DNA from 4 places in the Cellulosimicrobium sp. I38E genome. Region 4 is predicted to be linked to each of the others. Evidence: predicted binding sites of a transcription regulator. Region 4 holds the regulator's gene; each other region holds the start of a gene.

Region 1 (2,185 bases), on a different contig from region 4:
ACCCTCGTCAGCCCCGCGATGACGCGGTCGACCCAGTCGCCGCCGCGGGGCTCGTAGCAGTCGGACAGGAGCTTGAGGACGAACCGCATGACGACCGGGCGCGGGAGCCCGTAGCGCGTGCAGATCCGCATGATCTCGGGGTGCTCGATGAGCTTCACGAAGTACCGGCCGAGCGTGTAGTAGCCACCGAGCTCGCGGCGCATGATCCGCGGGTACGTCTGGAGCGCGCGCTCGCGGCCGCCGTCGGTGAGCCGCACGCGCGACTGGGCGACGACGTCGGCCGTCGCCCGCCCGGCCTGCATCGCGTAGGCGATGCCCTCGCCGTTGAACGGGCTGACCATGCCGCCCGAGTCGCCCACGAGCAGCACGCCGCGCGTGTAGAGCGGGGACCGGTTGAAGCCCATGGGGAGCGCCGCGCCGCGCACGGGGGCGAGCTGGTTCTCCTCGGTGAACTCCCACTCCGCGGGCGCGTTGCGCATCCACGTGGCGAAGAGGTCCTTGTAGTCGACGTTCGCGGCGGACTGGCGCGCCGGCGTCGAGCTCACCGAGCCGAGCCCGACGTTCGCCGTGCCGTCCCCGAGCGAGAAGATCCAGCCGTAGCCGGGCAGCAGGTTGGACTCGCGCGGCTTGCCGTCCCACAGCTCGAGGTGGGACTCCATCCACGGGTCGTCGTGGCGCGGGGTGCGGAAGTACGTGCGGACGGCGACGCCGATCGGGCGGTCCTCGCGCCGCGCGAGGCCGAGCGCGAGCGCGAAGCGCGACGAGACGCCGTCGGCCGCGACGACGACGGGCGCGCGGTAGGTGACCTCGTCGCCCGCGCGCCGACCCTTGTCGTCCACGGGCCGGGCGGTGACGCCGACGACGCGCCCGGTGCGCTCGTCGAGCACGGGGCCCGTGACCGCGGTGCGCTCGAGGAGCTTGGCCCCCGTGCGCTGGGCGTGCTCGGCGAGCGTGCGGTCGAACGAGTGGCGGGCACGGGCCATGCCGTAGCTCGGGTACGACGCGAGGTCGGGCCACGCGAGCTCCCACGAGCGGCCGCTCGCGACGACGCGCAGGCCCTGGTTCCGGATCCAGCCGTCCTCGGCGCGCGTCGGCACGCCCATGCGCACGAGCTCGGCGACCGCGCGCGGCGTCAGGCCGTCGCCGCAGATCTTGTCGCGCGGGAACGACGACTTCTCCAGCAGCAGGACGCTCAGCCCGGCGGCGGCGCAGTAGTGGGCCGCCGCGGAGCCGGCCGGACCCGCGCCCACGACGATGACGTCGGCGTCGTCGAGCCTCGCGCCCACCGTGCTCACCTCACCGTCCGGTCGTCGGGACACCTCGTGGTGGTCCACCGTCACCCGGGTCGGGACACGGCGCACCCACTGTCCTTGTGAAGTCGGTCACAATGGACATCGCCACTCTAGTCACTCCCGGCGCGGGATGTGTAGCAAGGCGACCCTTCCCTGGGAGATCCTGTGACGAAGGTCCTCCCCTGCGACGACTCCCGACCCTGTGGCTCGGGACCGCCGGGCAAGGGGGCCGGAGCGGCGATGGCCTAGCCTCCCCGCGCTGCCCCGGGTCGCGCGGCGAGCTGCCGGCTCGCGTCGCCGCAGGTCAGCGACCTCCGGACGACGCCGCCCGCGTTCGTCCGAGCCGAGCGAGCACCACACCGGCCGCGGCCGCGAGTGCCGCGGCGGTCGCGAGCCACCACCCGTCGACCCCGGTGCGCGCCAGCCCGGGACCGGTCGACGGGGGCTCCTCCCCCGCTGCGGGAGGCGGGGCGGGGTCCGTGACGCCCACGAGGTGCACCGTCTCCAGCACCCCGGAGACCGCGCGGCGCGTGGACGACGGCGCGTCCGCCGACATCGCGACGCTCACCTCGACCCGGCCCGCCTCGCCCGGGTCGAGGACAGGCCCCTCCCAGGTCGCGGTGACCGGTGCGGCGCCGTCCAGCCGGATGTCGAGCCACGCGCCGAGCCCCGTCCGCGGAGCCGTCGGGTCGACGTCGGGCGCGAGGCCGACGAGGGCGCGCGCCGCCGTCGGGCCGTCGTTACGGACCCACAGGTGGCGCGTGACGGTCGTCCCCGGCACGACGAGCGCGTCCGACCCGAAGAGGGACGCCGGGAGCCCGGGTGCCCACGTGGTGCCGTCGACGCTCAGCCGGAGGGCGTCCTCGTCCCCCGTCGCCGGACCCGTCGAGGTG
Region 2 (2,185 bases), on a different contig from region 4:
GAACCGCACGATGCGGAGCTTGATGACGAAGTCGTCGATGATCTCCTGCGCCTCGGACTCCGTGATGCGGCCGGCCTCGAGGTCGCGGTCGAGGAACACGTCGAGGAACGTCGACGTGCGGCCGAGCGACATCGCGGCGCCGTTCTGCTCCTTCACCGCGGCGAGGTAGGCGAAGTAGAGCCACTGCACGGCCTCGCGGGCGGTGGTCGCCGGGCCGGAGATGTCGTAGCCGTACTCGGCGGCCATCTCCTTGAGCTCGCCGAGCGCGCGGATCTGCTCGGCGTGCTCCTCGCGCTCGCGCACGACCTGCTCGCTGAACGGCTGCGTGTCGAGGCCGAGCTTGTCGAGCTTCTTCGCGGCGATCAGCGCGTCGACCCCGTAGAGCGCGACGCGGCGGTAGTCGCCGATGATGCGGCCGCGGCCGTAGGCGTCGGGCAGGCCGGTGATGATGTGCGAGCTGCGGGCCGCGCGGACGTTCGGCGGGTAGACGTCGAACACGCCCTGGTTGTGCGTCTTGCGGTACTCGGTGAAGACCTTCTTCAGGGTCTCGTCGACCTCGTAGCCGTAGGTCTGGAGCGCGCCCTCGACCATGCGCCAGCCGCCGTTCGGCATGATCGCGCGCTTGAGCGGGGCGTCGGTCTGGAGGCCGACGATGACCTCGTGCGCCTTGTCGATGTAGCCGGGCGCGTGCGCCGTGATCCCCGCGGGCGTGTGGGGGTCGACGTCGTAGATCCCCATCTCGCGCTCCTCGGGGAACATCGCGGACAGCGTGTCCCAGATCCCCGTCGTGCGCTCCGTGGGCCCGGCGAGGAACGACGCGTCGCCCGTGTACGGGCGGTAGTTGCGCTGGATGAAGTCACGCACGTCGACCGTGTCGCGCCACGGGCCGTCGGTGAAGCCCTCCCACGCGGGGACGTGCGCGGTGTCGTGCTGCGGGTCGACGCTGCCCTCCACCGCACGGCCGCCGCTCGTCGTGCCGGGTGCCTCGGAAACGCTGGTCATCTGGACCTCCCTCGTGCCTGACGCGCGGGTCCGCGCGCCGGCCGGACCCGCCGGTCTCGCGGGGCCTCGGGTGGAGGCCCTCGGTCGAGGTTCCGACGGGCTCCTTCGCCACCTCCAGGCTAGGTTCAGGACGCTGCTCACGGAGGGGTTTCGGGCCGGCCGGGGACCTAGGTCCCGAGCCGGGCGGGACCCGCGGGAACCCGCGAGAATCCGCGGGATCCTGCGGCTCCCGAGGATCCGCGCCGGCCCGTCGAGGTCGCCTTGTGATGACCTTCACAAGCCCTCTCGACCTCCGGTCGATGCCCGCTCGGAACGGTCGTGACGCACGACACGGACGCACGTCACACGCTCGCCCGACGAGCCGGCGGCTTCCGTGTGAGACTGCCCGGGTGAAGCGCACCGTAGGGGTCGAGGAAGAGTTCCTGCTCGTCGGCGACGACGGGCACCCGGTCGCCCGGGCCGCGGAGGCCCTGGAGGCGTCGGGGACCGACGACAAGGGCGGCGGGACCGGCTCGCTCGAGTCGGAGTTCATGGAGGAGCAGCTCGAGACGGCGACTCATCCGCGTCGCGAGCTCGACGACCTCGCGACGGAGATCCGCGACGGCCGTCGGCGTGCCCAGGAGGCCGCGGACCGCGTCGGCGCCCGGGTCGCCGCGCTCTCGACCTCTCCCCTGCCGTTCGAGGGCACGACGGTCTCGCGCCTGCGCTACCTCGAGGCGCGCGCCGCGTTCGGCCTCACGGCGCGCGAGCAGCTCACGAGCGGGTGCCACGTGCACGTCGCCGTCGCGGACGACACCGAGGGCGTCGCGGTCCTCGACCGCATCGGGCCGTGGCTCTCCACGCTCCTCGCGCTGAGCACGAACTCCCCGTTCTGGCAGGGCCAGGACAGCGGGTACGCGAGCTTCCGGTCCCAGGTCTGGTCCCGCTGGCCCACCTCGGGCCCGACCCGGGCGTTCGGGACGCCTGAGGCGTACCGAGAGGCGGTCGACGGGCTCGTCGCGACCGGCACGATCCTCGACGAGAACATGGTCTACTTCGACGCGCGGCTGTCCTCGCGCTACCCGACGGTCGAGATCCGCGTCGCCGACGTGTGCCTCGACCCCGACACGGCGACGCTCCTCGCGGCACTCAGCCGCGGCCTCGTCGAGACGGCGGCACGCGAGGCCGCGGACGGCGTCGCGCC
Region 3 (2,185 bases), on a different contig from region 4:
CGGTCGACGCGCCCGGAGAGGCGCCGAGCAGGCCCGCGATGGAGCCGTCGCCCGCGGCGATGACCTCGGTGCCGAACTCGAGGACGCCCTTGCCGTCCTTGTCCTTCTTGATGACCTGGACGCGCTGGCCCGCGGTGATGGTCTCCCAGTCCTTCGGGTGCGCCGTCGGCATGAAGCCCTGGAGCGCCGTGAACTTGGTCTCCGGGCTCGCGAGGAGCTGGCCGACCAGGTACTGGGTGAGGTCGAGGTTCTTCAGGCCCGCGCCGACCATCGAGCCGAGGTTGTGCAGGCGCAGCGACGTGAACAGCCCGAGGTACTTGCCCTTCTTGAGGTACTTGGGGCTGAACCCGGCGTACGGGCCGAACATCAGGTACGTCTTGCCCTCGACGACCCGCGTGTCCAGGTGCGGGACGGACATGGGCGGGGAGCCGACGTCGGCCTTGCCGTACACCTTGGCCTGGTGCTGCGCGACGAGCTCGGGGCTGTCGGTGCGCAGGAACTCGCCGCTGATGGGGAAGCCGCCGTAGCCCTTGGCCTCGGGGATGCCCGCGGCCTGGAGCAGCGGCAGGGCACCGCCGCCCGCGCCGACGAACACGAACCGGGCCTCGACGGTCGAGCGGCGCTTCGGGGCGTTCCACGAGCGGTCCTTGACCGTCAGGCGCCAGCGGCCGTCCTTCGTCTTCTTGAGGTTCTTCACCTCGTGCTCGAGGAAGAGCTGCGTGCCCTGGGAGACGAGGTAGTCGACGAGCTGCTGCGTGAGGGCGCCGAAGTCGACGTCCGTGCCGCTCGTCGCGCGCGTCGCCGCGACCGGCTCGTCACCGTCGCGCTCCGCGACGAGGAGCGGCGCCCACTCGGCGATCACGGCGGGGTCGTCGCTGAACTCGAGCTCGCTGAACAGCGGGTGCTGGCGCAGCGTCTCGAACCGGCGGCGCAGGTAGTCGACGTTCTCCGCGCCGCGCACGAACGTCATGTGCGGCGTGCGGGAGATGAAGCTCGCGGGCTGCGGGAGCGCGCCCGTCGTGAGCAGGTGGTGCCAGAACTCGCGCGACACCTCGAACTGCTCGTTGATCTTCACCGCCTTGGTGATGTCGATCGAGCCGTCCGCCTTCTCCGGCGTGTAGTTCAGCTCGCACAGGGCGGCATGACCCGTCCCGGCGTTGTTCCACGGGTTCGACGACTCCTGCGCCACGGCGTCCAGACGCTCGTAGATGCGCACGGTCCAGGAGGGCTCCAGGACCTTGAGGAGAGCCCCCAGCGTGGCGCTCATGATGCCACCGCCGATGAGGGCTACGTCGATCTGGTCTGCGCTGCTTGCGGGGTTGCTCGCTCGACTCGACACGCTCCGATTCTACGCTTGTGAAAGAGTGCACTAACTGTGCGGTGCGTCACGGGCGTGCGTCACACTTTCCCGGGACGAACGTCCCGAGCGGCACAGGCCGGACGTCTCGCCCCTCGTGGCGCCGCCTTTCCACGCCGAGGTAGGACCGTGGTCGCGCGAGGTAGAGCCGTGGTTCGTGTGCTCGACGGCGTGTGGCTGGTTTGGGTGGTCGGGGTGGGTGGTGGTGCCGCGTCTACCATCCGCCGCTCGTTCCTCGCGGCTCCCGCCAGGCCCGCCACGACGCGGCACCACCACCCACCCCGCCCTACGTCGTCTCGCCCTGTTCGTTGCTCACCCGGGCTACCACCCGCGGCGTCGGTTCGTCCGCGTCGTCGCCCGTACGTCGCCGCTGAGCCGCGCGCGGGCCCGCGCGCCTACCGTCGTTCTCCCTGGGCGGGCAGAGGTCTCTCGCGTGACTTGGGTTCTACCTCGGCGGAGAGTAGGGCGAGGGCCAGGGGCCGATCTGGGGGAGGGGCGTCGGTTCGCCGGCGCGGAAGGCGTCGGGCTCGGCGTCGGGGGTGCGGCCCGCGAGCCAGGCGGCGACGTCGGTCAGGCGACCCCGGACGACGACACCGGCTCGCGCGTCGAACCCGGGGTCGCTCCCCACGGGAGTCTCCGAGTGGGGACCTGTCCCGGGTTCGGCAGCGAGGCGAAGGCCGCCCGGGCCCACTCTGAGCAGGGTGGGCTCGTCGGCGAGCTCGACCAGGACGTCCTCCGGGAGGCGGACCCCGAGGAAGTCGAGGAGGTGGAGTCCGAGCGCGCGCGGCCAGGTGTCGAGGTCGAGCCCGGCGTCGAGGTCGACGGCGT
Region 4 (2,185 bases):
GGCGCGGCCGTGCATCATGTCGCCGACGAGTCGCCCGGTGTAGAAGCCGTCCTCGTGCTCCGCGACGGTGCCGAGCGCGCCGGTCGTGCCGAGGCGGCGGGCGATGAGCTCGCCGATCTCGACCGGGGTCGCGGAGACCAGCCACACCTGGTGCCCCGCGGCGAGGTGCTCGTCGAGCAGGCGGCGCGTGCCGGGGTAGATGCGCAGCGAGAGGACGGTGTCGTAGACCTCCTCGCCGATCGCGGTGACCTCGGCGACGGAGCGGCCGGCGATGAGCGCGAGCGCGCGCGACCGGATGCGGTCGATCTGCTGCTTGTTCTCGCCGAACAGGAGATAGCGCGCCTGGTGGACGGCGAAGCGCGCGATGTCGAGCGTCGAGAAGAACTCGCGCTGGTAGAGGGCGCGGGCGAGGTGGAACGACGACGCGCCGCGGATGATCGTGTTGTCGACGTCGAAGAACGCGGCGGTGCGGTGCGCGGGGGCGGGCGGCGTGCGCTCGGCGGCCGGTGCGTCCTCGGGGTCCGTCGACCCGGGGGGCGGGACGGGGCCCGGACCGGAAGACGTCGCCATGACCCCACTCTAGGCGGTCTCCGGACCGTCCCGGGGGCGGGTCCCTCGTACCCTGGGAGTCGTGACCACCTCCGACGCCCCCGCCCCTCCCGTCGTCCTCTACGGCCGCGCGGGGTGCCACCTGTGCGACGACGCACGGGCGGTCGTCGAGGCGGTGTGCGCCGAGGCGGGGGTCGCGTGGGCGGAGGTGGACGTCGACGCGCCGGGCGCGGACCCGGTGCTGCGCGAGCAGTACGGCGAGTACGTCCCGGTCGTGACGGTCGGCGGCGTCCAGCAGGGCTTCTGGCGGGTGGACGCCCGCCGGCTCGCGCGCGCGGTGGGTCGGATTTCGACGGCGCGCGCGGACCTGGGATGATTCCTCCCGGTGGAGCGTGACCGTCGACGAGGACGGTCCCAGGGACGACGGGGTGACGGGTGGCTGAGCAGGTAGTCGGTGAGGTGACGGCGCCGGGGATCCCGAGCGCGACGGTGGCGCGGCTCCCGTCCTACCTGCGGGCGCTGCGGGACCTCGTGGCGCGGGGGGTGGCGACGACGTCGTCGGTCGAGCTCGCGGAGCTCTCCGGCGTGGGCCCGGCGCAGCTCCGCAAGGACCTGTCGTTCCTGGGCTCGTTCGGCACGCGCGGCGTCGGGTACGACGTGGACTCGCTCGCGCAGTACATCACCGAGGCGCTGGGGCTCGTGGACGAGCACCGCATCGCGATCGTCGGGATCGGCAACCTGGGGCACGCGCTCGCGAACTACTCGGGCTACGAGCAGCGCGGCTTCCACGTCGCGGCGCTCCTCGACGCGTCGCCGGACGTCGTCGGGACGCGGGCGGCGGGTCTCGTCGTCGAGCACGTCGACGCGCTCGAGGAGGTCGTGGCGCGCGAGAAGGTGTCGATCGTGGTCCTCGCGACGCCCGCGGCGCACGCGCAGTCGGTGGCGGACCGCGTCGTCGCCGCCGGGGTGCGCGAGATCCTCAACTTCGCGCCGCGCGCCCTCCAGGTGCCCGCGGACGTCGACGTGCGCGGCGTGGACGTCGGCAGCGAGCTCCAGATCCTCGCGTTCCACTCCCAGGCTCGCGCGCTCGCCGAGGCGCAGGACCGCTGAACGACGAAGGGCCGCGTGCTGGTGCACGCGGCCCCTCGGGCGGCACCCCTGCCGGTGGGTGCAGCGTTCCCGGGGAAGGGTCCCGGGGAAGGGTGTCCGGGAGTCGGTCGTCAGCCCTGCTTGATGGCCGAGACGTCGAGCGCGATCTTGATCTTGTCGCCGACGAGCACGCCGCCGGTCTCGAGCGCCGCGTTCCAGGTCAGCCCGAACTCCTTGCGGGAGATCTCCGTCGTCGCCTCGAAGCCGGCGCGCGCGTTGCCGAACGGGTCGGTCGCGGTGCCCGCGAACTCGGTCTCGAGCTCGACCGGCTTGGTCACGCCGTTGATGGTCAGGTCGCCCGCCACGACGAAGTCGTCGCCGTCGCCGGAGATGCTGGTCGACGCGAAGCTCCACGTCGGCTTGTTCTCGGCGTCCCAGAAGTCCGCGCTGCGCAGGTGGTTGTCGCGGTTCGCGTCGCCCGTGCTCACGGACGCCGCGTCGAGCTCGGCGGTCACGGAGGTCGACTCGAGGTCGTCGCCCACGGTGA

Evidence for each region. The regulator Rex, encoded in region 4, represses fermentation and respiration genes when NADH is low (regulators of the CRP and FNR family bind a similar motif). The targets are predictions, from matches to a motif close to CTTGTGAANNNNTTCACAAG.
Region 1: the regulator Rex is predicted to act here: its motif matches at 1,370-1,389, upstream of A0J59_RS14135 (geranylgeranyl reductase family protein).
Region 2: the regulator Rex is predicted to act here: its motif matches at 1,263-1,282, upstream of pflB (formate C-acetyltransferase).
Region 3: the regulator Rex is predicted to act here: its motif matches at 1,354-1,373, upstream of mqo (malate dehydrogenase (quinone)).

The regions. Positions count from the first base shown of each region.
Region 1 is NZ_LUAZ01000041.1:13,880-16,064, reverse strand. It holds gene A0J59_RS14135 (geranylgeranyl reductase family protein) at 1-1,286, opposite strand, end outside; gene A0J59_RS14130 (hypothetical protein) at 1,597-2,185, opposite strand, start outside.
Region 2 is NZ_LUAZ01000028.1:73,123-75,307, reverse strand. It holds gene pflB (formate C-acetyltransferase) at 1-1,002, opposite strand, end outside; gene A0J59_RS10230 (glutamate--cysteine ligase) at 1,392-2,185, shown strand, end outside.
Region 3 is NZ_LUAZ01000072.1:112,201-114,385, reverse strand. It holds gene mqo (malate dehydrogenase (quinone)) at 1-1,339, opposite strand, end outside; gene A0J59_RS19070 (maleylpyruvate isomerase family mycothiol-dependent enzyme) at 1,803-2,185, opposite strand, start outside.
Region 4 is NZ_LUAZ01000034.1:11,908-14,092, reverse strand. It holds gene A0J59_RS12180 (HAD family phosphatase) at 1-570, opposite strand, end outside; gene A0J59_RS12175 (glutaredoxin family protein) at 632-925, shown strand; gene A0J59_RS12170 (redox-sensing transcriptional repressor Rex) at 985-1,659, shown strand; gene A0J59_RS12165 (YceI family protein) at 1,770-2,185, opposite strand, start outside.